Regions from separate parts of the Streptosporangium sp. NPDC000563 genome, predicted to be linked through region 1. Evidence: riboswitches for the same ligand, from Rfam matches in the RefSeq annotation. Region 1 holds a riboswitch; each other region holds the start of a gene.

Region 1 (3,916 bases):
TCGCTCATGGACACGCGTGCCCCCTTTTCGCGTTGTCCTGGCCCACCGCGCCCCCTCCTCGTCGGCCGCGTATATAAAGGTGTCCGTCCTCCGCGCCGGTCGCGCATTCCAGACGTCGATCCTTCCGCGCCGGTCGCGCATCTCGGGCGTCGATCTTTCCGTACGGTTCGCGCATATCAGGTGTCCGCCGGGCACGTAGGATTCGACGGCTGGGCAGGCGACGACGAGGACGACGAGGACGACGAGGACATGGTGTGAGCTTTGATCTCGGAGTCTGGTTCGCGGCCGGACCGATCACCGCGCGGGAGGCCCTTCTTCGATATCTCGCCTGGGACGAGAGCGGAGCCGCGCCCGGTGAGCCGCGCCCGGAGGTGGCGGCCTTCTACGAGGAGTTGACGGCGCTCTTCCCCGACCTGACCGTCGAGAACTACGGCGCCTCACCGTGGTCCGAGCCGCTCACCGTGGGGGAGGACTTCGTGCTGATGAACGCGGTCTTCCCACGGGCGGGGGAGGTGTGCCGCGTGGTCCTGGAGATGACGCGGCGCCATCCCCTGGTGCTCTTCGAGCCCTAGCTCTCCGGCTTCGCGGGCCTGTCCATTACCCCCGAGACTCACGGCGCCCTCGCGGACGTGACGTGCGGCCCCGAACGGCCTCGTTGAGCATTCGTCGGGCGTGGAGGGGTGGCACCCGCTCGGCTTCGTTCCTCTCTGTACCGATAATTTTTGCCTGGACCAGGGCAGAACTGTCCCTCGGGGTGGTTGACAGGCCAAAATTGATCCGTGGTCAGGATCGGATCGGTAGAGATGAGCGATTGCGAGCGTAAGAGACTCCCGCCAGTTCTGGGCCAGTTGTTCGCCGATGGGGGAGAAGGAGCCCACGAAGGCGAGGGGGACGGGGGAGGCGGGGGCAGGAGGCTCTCGGTGGAGTTGCCGCCGGGGGACGTGGTGTGGCCCGACCCCGGTTACGCTCAGCTCGCGGTCCGTCGCCGTCCGGCGTTCTGGCTGAGTGAGGTGACGGTCTCCGGTGAGTACTGGGCCCGGTTGAGGGCTCAGCACGAGCAGTCGGGCCTGTGGCCGGTCCTGCTGGAGGACTCCGTCCAGCCCTGGTCGGCGGGTCAGATCGCCCCCGACACCGCCGCTCAGATCGACAACTACAACGCCGCCGCGTTCATGGCCGAGGTGTGGTCCGACTGGATCGAGAGGGCGACCCTGGACCAGCTCGAACTCCTTGATCCCTACGGTCCCGAGTGTCCGGGCCCGGCGCCGGCGGGAAGGCTCGCCGCCGATCCCGGTGTGGTCGCCGACTGGTACGCCGGGCTGGTGGCCGAGCGCAGGACCCCGCTCGGGCTCGTCGCGGTGGAGCGCGGGGCCGACGCCCTGGCCGTGATGGGCTGGCAGGGCGCCCTGAACCACAACGAGTGGATGGTCCCGCTCGCGGCCGTCGTACGGAGCTGGGAGGAGAGGTTCGGGGTGCGGGTGGTCGGAATGGGGTTCAACACCCTCGACCTCAGCGTCGCCGCGCCGCCGACGACCTCCGAGCACGCCCTGCACGTCGCGGCGGAACACTGGACGTTCTGCCCCGACAGCATCATCCAGGGAGCGGGGACCCTCGTCGACTACGCCGAGCAGATCAAGGGCAGGAACGCCTGGTCGTTCTGGTGGGACTGACCGGACGGGGATGACCCGCGGGGTGGGGGAGATCCCGTGCGGGTCTCGGTGAGGGTCCCGCGATGGGCTGTCGACCCCCGGTGAGGAGGCCCTGTGTGGGTCTCGGGGGAGGAGCTTCGTCCCGCGGGCGGGGGTGCCGGCCGCCGGCGGGAAGGCCCTCGTACGGGTCCGGGGCGGGGGTTCTCGCGGCGGATACCGGGTTGGGGAAGGCGTTCTCGCTGGTAGGGCGGGTGCCGACCTGGCGGGGCGATCGATGGGGCTTCCTTGAAGCTTGTAGGTAGATCTTCTGGGTTTTTCATGGTGTTTGCTTTGCTTTGTCCGGTTTGGTGGGTAGTGTCCACTGTTATCGGTTGGCGACCTGCCCTTCACAAGAGGAGGCGGCCGGCCGACGTCGAATCCCGAGGGCCCGCAGGGCTCCGGAGCCGGGGAACCAATTTTCCGGGGTGAATCCGCCGCGAACGCGCGGCGGTAGGGCAACTCCACCGCCCGAACCCGTCAGCTAACCCGGTAGACGAGATGGAGAGGAGATCCCCTCATGGATCACCGCGTCACCACGTCGGTGGACCCCCTGTCGGCACCGACCACCTGAACTTCAACGCCGCCCCCCGTCCCCTCGACCTCGCCGCCGCGCCTGATCGTGGCACCTTCAGGACCGTGCTCCGCGTAGCGATCGGCTGATCCGGCTACGCCACCTTTTCCGATGAGCGCGTCCCCGCCAGTGCACCCCTTCGGTGTTCGCACCTGGCCGCCCCGTTCCCTCGCGAAAGAGCCATTTCTCCATGCACCCCTCCTTTGGTATGCACAAGAACGACCTGAACACGCCCTGTCCGGGCGAGCGATCCCCGTACAGGAACACCTCCCTCGGGCGCGGCCTCGCCGCGGCCCTCACCGCCGCGAGCCTCCTCGTCTCCGGCGGTGTCGCCCTCGCGCTCCCCGCCTCCGCGGCCCCCGCCTCCGCGGCCCCCGCCTCCACCCACCTCGCGAACGACCCGGCGGCGGGCGCGCCCGCCGGTACCGAGGCCGTTCTCCTCCAGGGCGCGACCACGGCCTCCTACTTCTGGGACGACTCCTCGGGCCGGGCCGGTGACACCGGACTTCCCGCCAGCGGCAAGCCGATGCAGAAGGGCATGATCGCCAGCCCGAGCTGGCCCCTGTTCACCGAGGGATACATCCTCTACAAGGGCAAGAAGGCGAAGTTCTTCGTCGGCGACCGCGGCCCGGGTAACCCCTCCAACCAGGGCATCATGATCGACATCGACGCCAAGACCTTCGCCGACCTGACCGGCGGCACGTTCAACGCCGGCACGCTCGGCGTGGACGGCAACGGTGGCATGGGCCACATCGACATCCAGTACGTCGTCACCAAGTGGGGCGGCGGCACGGGGATCAAGAACCACCCGGTCGCGTTCTCCACCGGCGCGTGGAACCGCAGGGACACCAACCCGGCCCAGCCGCCGACGACCGTCTTCGCGATGGCGAGGAAGCTGGGCATCGGCCTGCAGACCCAGCTGGTGAGCGCGGAGGCGCGACCCTGGCTCGGCAAGCCCAAGGTGATGGTCGAGCATGTCTCCGAGTACGTCCCCGGCGGCGTGGCCGCAGAGGAGAACTGACCCCGACGGTGTGGCGGCCGGGCAGAGACGGTCCTCGTCACCGGCCCCGACGGCGCGGCCACCGGGCAGAGACGGTCCTCGTCACCGGCTCCGACGGTGTGGCGGCCAAAAAGAGCCGTCACCGTCCCCGGCGGCGCGGCCATCGGGAAGAACCATCCTCGAAACGCCGAGGGTTCCGGTGCGGTCCGCGCCTGCCGGGGCGCGGACCGCGAACCAAAGGGTCAGACTTCGAGCTTCTCCTCGATGCCGCGCAGGCTGTGCCGGGCGAGTGCGAGGTTGGCCCGGTTCCGGTCGAGGGCCAGGTAGAGGAACAGCCCTTTACCGCTCCGGCCCGAGATCGGGCGGATCACGTGATACTGCGTGCCGAGCGTGATGAGGATGTCCTCGATGCCGTCCTTGAGACCGAGCGACTCCATGGTCCGCATCTTCGCCCTGACGACCTCGGTGTTACCCGCGGCCGCGACCTGGAGGTCGAGGTCCTTGGACCCGCCGAGCGCGCCGAGCGCCATCCCGCTGTTGTAGTCGACGACGACCGCGCCGATGGCACCGTCGATCGCCATCATCTCCTTGAGCGAGATGTCCATGTTGCCCATTACTGTCTCCGATCACTGGGATATCGATGTGCGTGAGCTGACGGCG
Region 2 (3,916 bases), on a different contig from region 1:
GCGACGCGGACGGGGCCGTGCTGTCCGACGCGGACCTGGCGATCCTGGGCTCCTCCCCCGACGTCTACGCCGCCTACGCGGCGGCCGTGCGCGAGGAGTACGACTTCGTCCCCGACGACGTGTTCAGGGCGGGAAGGGCCACGGTGCTGCGCTCGCTGCTCGATCTTCCTGTGATCTTCCACATCGCCGATCTGGAGGGGACGGCGAGGGCGAACATCGCGGCGGAGCTTGATCGACTGTGAGCGGCCGGCCACCACAATCCAACAACCTCCCCCACCTGCTCGTGGTATTTTGGTGGAATCTGATGGATTAAGGGGAGTGAGGCGATGCTCGCCCAGCAGCGACAGCAGGCGATCCTGGAAAGGGTGCGCGGCAGCGGCGGGGTCAGGGTCGCCGATCTCGTCCGGGAGCTCGGCGTGTCCGACATGACGATCCGGCGCGACCTTGAGGTGCTCTCCGAACGCGGTCTGGTGGAGAAGGTCCACGGTGGCGCCACCGCCACCGGGCCCGGCTCGACCGAAGAGCCGGGTTTCGCCGCCAAGTCGGTGCGCCAGCAGGCGGAGAAGGAGACGATCGCCCGGCATGCCGCCCGGCTCGTCCGGCCGGCCACCGCCGTCGCGCTCTCCGCGGGCACCACGACCTGGACGCTCGCCCACCAGCTCGTCGACGTGCCCGAGCTGACCGTGATCACCAACTCGATCCGGGTCGCCGACGTCTTCCACCGCTCCCCCAGGGCCGACCACACGGTCGTGCTGACCGGCGGGGTCCGCACCCCCTCCGACGCGCTGGTCGGTCCGGTCGCGGTCTCGGCGATCCGCGGCCTGCACGTCGACACCCTCTTCCTCGGCGTGCACGGTATGAGCACCCGCGCCGGGTTCACCACCCCCAACCTGCTCGAAGCCGAGACCAACCGCGAACTGGTCGCCTCCGCGCACCGCCTGGTGGTGCTCGCCGACCACACCAAGTGGGGCACGGTCGGCATCAGCACGATCGCCGAGCTGGCCGAGGCCCACATCGTGGTCACCGACTCCGGCATGACCGAGAAGGCCCGCGAGGAGCTCGCCGCCTCGGTGGGCGAGATGATCATCACCGAACCCCAGCGCGAGAGCGAGATCGCCGGCCGATGAAGCGTACGATCACCCACCTGGCCGACGGCCGGGAGCTTTTCTACTTCGACCGGCGCGACGACGCCGACCGCACGGCATCCGACCGGCGCGACCTGCCGCCCCGTCCCGCCGCCTCCGAGCTGCGCTACGACCCGCTCACCGAGGAGTGGATCGCGGTGGCCGGGCACCGCCAGGGCCGCACCTTCCTGCCCCCCGCCAACGAGTGCCCGCTCTGTCCCTCGACTCCGGGCAATCTCACCGAGGTCCCCTCCTCCGACTACGAGGTGGTGGTCTTCGAGAACCGGTTCCCCTCGTTCTCCGCCCAGCCGGGCGACCACCGGCCGATCGGAGGGTTGAGCGAGGTCCGTCCGGGGGTCGGCAGGTGCGAGGTGGTCTGCTTCACCTCCGAGCACGACTCCGCGTTCTCGCGGCTCTCCCCCGAGCAGGTCGAACTGGTCATGGAGGCCTGGGTCGACCGTACGGCGGAGCTGTCGGCGACGCCCGGCGTGGAGCAGGTCTTCTGCTTCGAGAACCGGGGGGCGGAGATCGGCATCACCCTGGCCCACCCGCACGGCCAGATCTACGCGTACCCCTACGTGACCCCGCGCACCAGGCTCACCCTCGGGGCGGCCGAGCGCCACAGGGAGCGGACGGGCGGCAACCTGTTCGCCGACGTCCTGGCCGCGGAGCGTGCGGCCGAGATCCGGGTGGTGGGCTCGAACGAGCACTGGACGGCCTTCGTCCCCGCCGCGGCGCGCTGGCCCGTGGAGGTCCACCTCTACCCGCACCGCAGGGTCCCCGACCTGGTCGCGCTGGACGCCGGGGAACGCGCGGCGTTCGGCCCCCTCTACACCGACGTGCTCCGCCGCCTCGACGGGATCTTCGGCGTGCCCATGCCGTACGTCGCGGCCTGGCACCAGGCACCGGTCTCCACCGGCCGCGATCTGTCGTACGCGCACATGGAGCTGTTCAGCATCCGCCGCGCGCCGGACAAGCTGAAATACCTCGCCGGGTCGGAGTCGGCGATGGGCGCCTTCGTGAACGACGTGTCGCCCGAGGCGACAGCACAACTGCTGCGCTCTGTTGTCACGAACTGATTACCGCTTGGTCTCGTCTTGAGGTCGCATGACCTGCTGTTTACCACTACTATCCTTCCCACATCGGCTGTAAACGCTGATTTGCCTAATCCCGGGCACCTTGCCCGGGAGCCGGGGAACCACCGCACCTGGGGTGAAACCACTTCGGTGGAAGGGCTTCCTCCAGCCCGAACCCGTCAGCTAACCCGGTAGGCGTAAGGAGAGGAGAGTGCGTGGCGGCCCCGTCCCCCACGTTCCGTCGGCGTGCGTCTCTGGCCCTCTGCCTGAGCTCGATCGTCGTGTTCACCATCGGCGCCCCCACCGCCGGAAGCGCGGACCCCAAGCCCACCGAGGCCAAGCTCCGCGCCGAGCTGGCCAAGCTCGGCAAGCAGGTCGACAAGCTGATCGAGACCTACGCGGCCACCCGCGAGTCGCTCAAGATGGCGCAGAAGGCCGAGATCGTCGCCAAGCAGAACCTGGAAAAGGCCGAGAAGACCTACGTCGAGGCCAAGCGGGAGGTCGACTCCATCGTCCAGTTGCGCTACCAGAGCAGCGGCGGAGGGCTGCCCGCGCTGATGTTCTCCGGCGACATGGGCGCCGCCGCGGTGATGGAGCAGCTCACCGCCCAGCAGGCCGCCCACCTGGAGGGCTTCGTCAACAGCATCGAACGCAGGAAGCGGGCGGCCGAGACGGCCGCCACGCTCACCGACGAGATCGGCGACGAGGCCAAGGAGGTGCAGGCACAGCGCGAGAAGGCCGAGAAGCTGATCCGCGACATGAAGAACAAGCTCGACCGGCTCGCCCCCACCGGTTCCGGCCGTCGCGCCGACGGCAGCTGGGCGCCGCAGCTGCCCACCGGCGCCGACAACATCACCGACCGCACCCGGATCATGCGCGACGCCGTCATGAGGCGCTTCAACCTGCCGTACTCGGTCGGCTGCTACCGGGCCGTCAACGACGGCGGCGAGCATCCTCTGGGCCGTGCCTGCGACTTCATGATGAGCGCCGGTGGCGCGATGCCCACGGCCGCCAATCTCGCGCTCGGCGACGAGATCGCCGCCTGGGCCATCAAGAACAAGGCCAAACTCGGCGTGAAGTACGTGATCTGGCGCCAGCGCATCAACCACGGCTCCGGCTGGAGGTTCATGTCGAACCGAGGCGGCATCACGGCCAACCACTTCGACCATCCGCACATCTCGATGTACTGATCTCCGGGAGCGGCGCCCGGTCGCGTGAGCGGCGGCTCACCCCTGGGCGCCCCCGTGGGCGAAGGTGGGCGCCGCGCCCGTGGACGCGGGCCGGGCGGCGCCCCCGCCCGCCTGGAGGGGGGCGAGGTCGACGAATATGCGGTAGTCGGAGATCAGGCCGTCGTCGCGGGTGCGCCAGATCGATACGGCCACGACGCCGACGTCCGTGCCGTCGAGCCGCCGGTAGGTCACCTCGGTCTCGGCGATGATGTCGGCGTCCACCTGCCAGTTCCGCACGATCCTGTGCCGCAGGCCGCCGATGGTGGAGAAGAAGTCCCGCAACCCGGCGGCGATGGCCTCGCGTCCCGCCATCGGCTCGGCGTTGCCGAACACCAACGTGGCGTCCTCGGCCAGCAACCGCACGAACTCGTCGGGGTCGAACGAGTCGACCGTCCGGAAAACGCGTCGCACCGCGTCGTCGCTCATGCCGATCCTTCCTCACACCGTCGGGATCACTGGTGGGGACGATACGGGGCGAGGGACGAGG
Region 3 (3,916 bases), on a different contig from region 1:
GTGGAGGCCGCCACCAAGGCCGGTGTCATGGTCGTCAACGCGCCGACCTCCAACATCACCAGCGCCGCCGAGCACACCGTCGCCCTCATCCTCGCCTCCGCACGCAACGTCGCCCAGGCGCACTCCGCGCTCAAGGGAGGCGAGTGGAAGCGCTCGAAGTACACCGGGGTGGAGCTCGACGAGAAGGTCGTCGCGATCCTCGGCCTCGGCAAGATCGGCCAGCTGGTCGCGCAGCGCCTCCAGCCGTTCGGCGTCGAACTGATCGCCTACGACCCCTACCTGCAGCCGGCCCGCGCCGCGCAGATGGGCGTCCGGCTGGTCTCGCTCGAGGAGGCCCTGAGCGAGGCCGACTTCATCACGGTGCACCTGCCCAAGTCCAAGGAGACCATCGGTCTCATCGGCGACAGGGAGCTCCACGCGGTCAAGCCGAACGTGCGCCTCATCAACGTCGCCCGGGGCGGCATCATCGACGAGAACGCCCTCTACTCCGCGATCAAGGAGGGCCGCGTCGCCGGCGCCGGCATCGACGTGTTCCCCAAGGAGCCGGTCACCGACAGCCCGCTCTTCGAGCTCGACCAGGTCGTCGTCACCCCGCACCTGGGCGCCTCCACCCACGAGGCCCAGGAGAAGGCGGGCACCCAGGTCGCACGCAGCGTGAAGCTCGCCCTCGCCGGGGAGTTCGTGCCGGACGCGGTCAACGTCCAAGGCGGTGCCGTCGCCGAGGACGTCAAGCCGGGTCTGCCGCTCGCCGAGAAGCTCGGCCGGGTGTTCACCGCCCTCGCGGGCGAGGTCGCCACCAAGCTCGACGTCGAGGTGCGCGGTGAGATCGCCTCCCACGACGTCCGCGTGCTGGAGCTGGCCGCGCTCAAGGGCGTCTTCACCGACGTGGTCGAGGACTCGGTCACCTACGTCAACGCCCCGCTGCTGGCCAAGGACCGGGGGGTGTCGGTCGAGCTGGTCACCAGCTCCGAGAGCCCCGACTGGCGCAACGTCGTGACGGTCCGCGGCGTCCTCGCCGACGGCCGCACGGTCTCGGTCTCCGGCACCCTGTCCGGGCCGAGGCAGATCACGAAGATCGTCGAGGTCAACGGCTACCAGATGGAGATCGAGCCCACCGACCACCTGTCGTTCTTCACCTACACCGACCGTCCCGGCATCGTCGGCGTGGTCGGCCGTATTCTCGGCGACCACTCGATCAACATCGCCTCGATGCAGGTGGCCCGGGACGCCAAGGGCGGCAAGGCGCTGATCGCCCTCACCGTCGACACCGCGATCCCGGCCGAGGTGATCGACCAGATCGGCGCGGAGATCGGCGCCGACAGCGGCCGCTCGGCCGACCTGGCCGACTAGCCCCGTTTCCCGCGCGTGCCGCGTCGTCGCGGGTCGGTGGCCCTTCCCGATCCAGGACGACATGCGATCACCCAGGACCGATCGGGGGACGTACGGGAAACACGGCCGTGGTCCACCGATGTGGCCGCCGCCCCGATGACCGGGGCGGCGGCCACATCTCGTCTCAGCATGTGAGAAGTGTGTACGCCGGGCGAGACGGCGTTTCCGTGGGCAGGTAGCCTGGAATGAAATGCGCCAGGTTCTCGTAATTCCTACCTGCCGCGGCGAGGCCTGACAGGGGCAGGCCGGCGACTCGCCGCGGTGTCGTGGCGCTTGCCGGCTCCAAGCCCCCGTCGCCGGTCCGTGATCCGGACCCTCGACATCAGGCCTGGTCGGAGTCCCGACCGGAGACTTGACCACCTTCCTTGCTCGCGTGCGACCGAGACGAGATTCGCCATGTACGACATGTATCCCTGGAACCGTCCCGAGGAGACAGAGGACGAGGCCACCGACGCGCTCCAGACCGCTCTGGACCGCAGGGACAACGGTGGTGCCCCCACCCGCTGAACCCGTTCTCGCCGCCACCGGGGCCTCCACGGCCTCCCGGCGGCGATCCGCCGGCGTGTCTCATCCGCCGGGCACGACTTCGGTCGCGAGCTCGACCCGCTTGGCGAGCTGGACCCCCTGCGGGTCGGGGCGGACCGCGCCGACGAAGGAGGCGCGGCGCCAGGAGCTGAGCTTCTCCTCCTTGACGACGTCGCCGCTTTGCGGGGCGTGAACCATGTAGCCGGGCTTTGTGATCATGCCGACGTGGCCGAGGCCGCTGAAGAAGGCCAGGTCACCGGCTCTGAGGTCCTTCCAGGCGATCTTCTTGGAGAAGGCGGCGTACTGGTCGTAGGTGACGCGGGGGAGTTTGATCCCGGCGGCGCCGTAGGCGCGGAGCATCAGGCCGGAGCAGTCGAAGCCGCCGTTGCCGGTGCCGCCCCAGACGTAGGGCGTTCCGCGCTTGGACATGGCCCACTGCACGGCCTTCTGCCAGGCGGGCCTGACGTCCATCGCCTTCAGCGTTTCCTTCAGCGTGGGGGTTTTGAGCGCCGCGGGCCCGGGGGCGGGGGGCGGGGAGGCGGCCAGGGCGGCGGTCGAGGTCGCGCACACCGCGGCGCCGGCGAGGATCAGGGAGGCGGAGATGGACAGGACGCGGGGGAGAACTGTGCCGGACAGGATGATTCCTTCCATAAGGCCGGCCGGGTGAGCTGTCGGGCTCGGGCGTGGAGGCCGCCCTACGGCGCGAGAACGCGCTGATTCGCCCCAAGGGATCCGCCTGATGACGACCGGGAACGCGCTCCGGGGGAGGGGCGGTGTTCTCGGGGGTGCGGTAGATCCCGTAAAGAGTGGTTCCCCGGCTCCGTGCGGGCCCGGTAAGGGGATGGCCCGTACGGATTAGGCAGTGATGTGAATGGGAGGACCATAACGAAACCTCCCTAAACGGTCAATAGGGAGCAAAAAAGGACAAAACGATCAGAGGGTCTGTCGTGCGAACACGTCCGCAGAATGAGACCGGTGTTCAATCGCCGAGACGGACCGGTAAGGTGCCTGCATGGATTCGCGTAACATTCGCCTGGCGGTCATCCCCGGGGACGGAATCGGAGTCGAGGTCGTCGCCGAAGGGCTGAAGGTCCTCGAAGCGGTCGGTACGAAGGTGGAGACCACCACCTACGACCTCGGCGCCAAGCGCTACCACGAAACCGGCGAGACCCTGCCGGACCCGGTCCTCGACGAACTGCGCGGATACGACGCGATCCTGCTCGGCGCGGTCGGCGACCCCAGCGTGCCCCCGGGCATCCTGGAGCGCGACCTGCTGCTCAAGCTCCGCTTCCAGCTCGACCACTACGTGAACCTGCGCCCGGTCAAGCTCTTCCCCGGCGTCGAGACGCCGCTGGGCGGATCCCGCCCCGAGGACATCGACATGATCGTCGTCCGCGAGGGCACCGAGGGCCCGTACGCCGGAGCGGGTGGCGTCATGCGCAGGGGCACGCCGCACGAGATCGCCACCCAGGAGTCGCTGAACACCGCCTACGGCGTCGAGCGCGTCGTGCGTTACGCCTTCGACAAGGCGCTCGGCCGCCCCCGCAAAAAGCTGACGCTGGTCCACAAGACCAACGTGCTCACCTACGCCGGCGACCTCTGGGCCCGCACCTTCGACCGCGTCGGCCTGGAATATCCCGAGGTCCAGACCGACTACTGCCACGTCGACGCGGCCTCGATGTTCTTCGTCAGCCAGCCGGAGCGCTTCGACGTGATCGTCACCGACAACCTCTTCGGTGACATCCTCACCGACATCGGCGCGGCGATCGCCGGCGGCATCGGCCTGGCGGCGAGCGGCAACGTCAACCCCGACCGCACCGCGCCGAGCATGTTCGAGCCGGTTCACGGCAGCGCCCCCGACATCGCGGGCCAGGGCAAGGCCGACCCGACCGCCACGATCCTGTCGGTCGCCATGCTCCTCGACCACCTCGGTATGGCCGCCGAGGCCACCAGGGTCGAGCAGGCCGTCGCCGACGACCTGGTCGAGCGGACGGCCGGCCGG

The links. A riboswitch is a leader RNA that binds a small molecule or an ion and turns the genes downstream of it on or off. The one in region 1 is predicted to bind cyclic di-AMP.
Region 2: linked by a shared signal. The riboswitch ahead of ABT352_RS36020 (coiled-coil domain-containing protein) and the one ahead of ABT352_RS14235 (hypothetical protein) in region 1 are both predicted to bind cyclic di-AMP.
Region 3: linked by a shared signal. The riboswitch ahead of ABT352_RS26480 (C40 family peptidase) and the one ahead of ABT352_RS14235 (hypothetical protein) in region 1 are both predicted to bind cyclic di-AMP.

What each region holds. Positions count from the first base shown of each region.
Region 1 covers NZ_JBEPDA010000004.1:305,269-309,184, forward strand. The annotation lists gene ABT352_RS14225 (hypothetical protein) at 255-572, shown strand; gene ABT352_RS14230 (DUF4253 domain-containing protein) at 921-1,667, shown strand; cyclic di-AMP (ydaO/yuaA leader) riboswitch at 2,047-2,196, shown strand; gene ABT352_RS14235 (hypothetical protein) at 2,447-3,277, shown strand; gene ABT352_RS14240 (hypothetical protein) at 3,499-3,870, opposite strand; gene ABT352_RS14245 (roadblock/LC7 domain-containing protein) at 3,883-3,916, opposite strand, start outside.
Region 2 covers NZ_JBEPDA010000028.1:65,170-69,085, reverse strand. The annotation lists gene ABT352_RS36035 (HD domain-containing protein) at 1-242, shown strand, start outside; gene ABT352_RS36030 (DeoR/GlpR family DNA-binding transcription regulator) at 327-1,127, shown strand; gene galT (galactose-1-phosphate uridylyltransferase) at 1,124-2,203, shown strand; cyclic di-AMP (ydaO/yuaA leader) riboswitch at 2,276-2,412, shown strand; gene ABT352_RS36020 (coiled-coil domain-containing protein) at 2,416-3,390, shown strand; gene ABT352_RS36015 (nuclear transport factor 2 family protein) at 3,427-3,855, opposite strand.
Region 3 covers NZ_JBEPDA010000013.1:182,479-186,394, forward strand. The annotation lists gene serA (phosphoglycerate dehydrogenase) at 1-1,350, shown strand, start outside; gene ABT352_RS26480 (C40 family peptidase) at 1,957-2,565, opposite strand; cyclic di-AMP (ydaO/yuaA leader) riboswitch at 2,553-2,786, opposite strand; gene ABT352_RS26485 (3-isopropylmalate dehydrogenase) at 2,927-3,916, shown strand, end outside.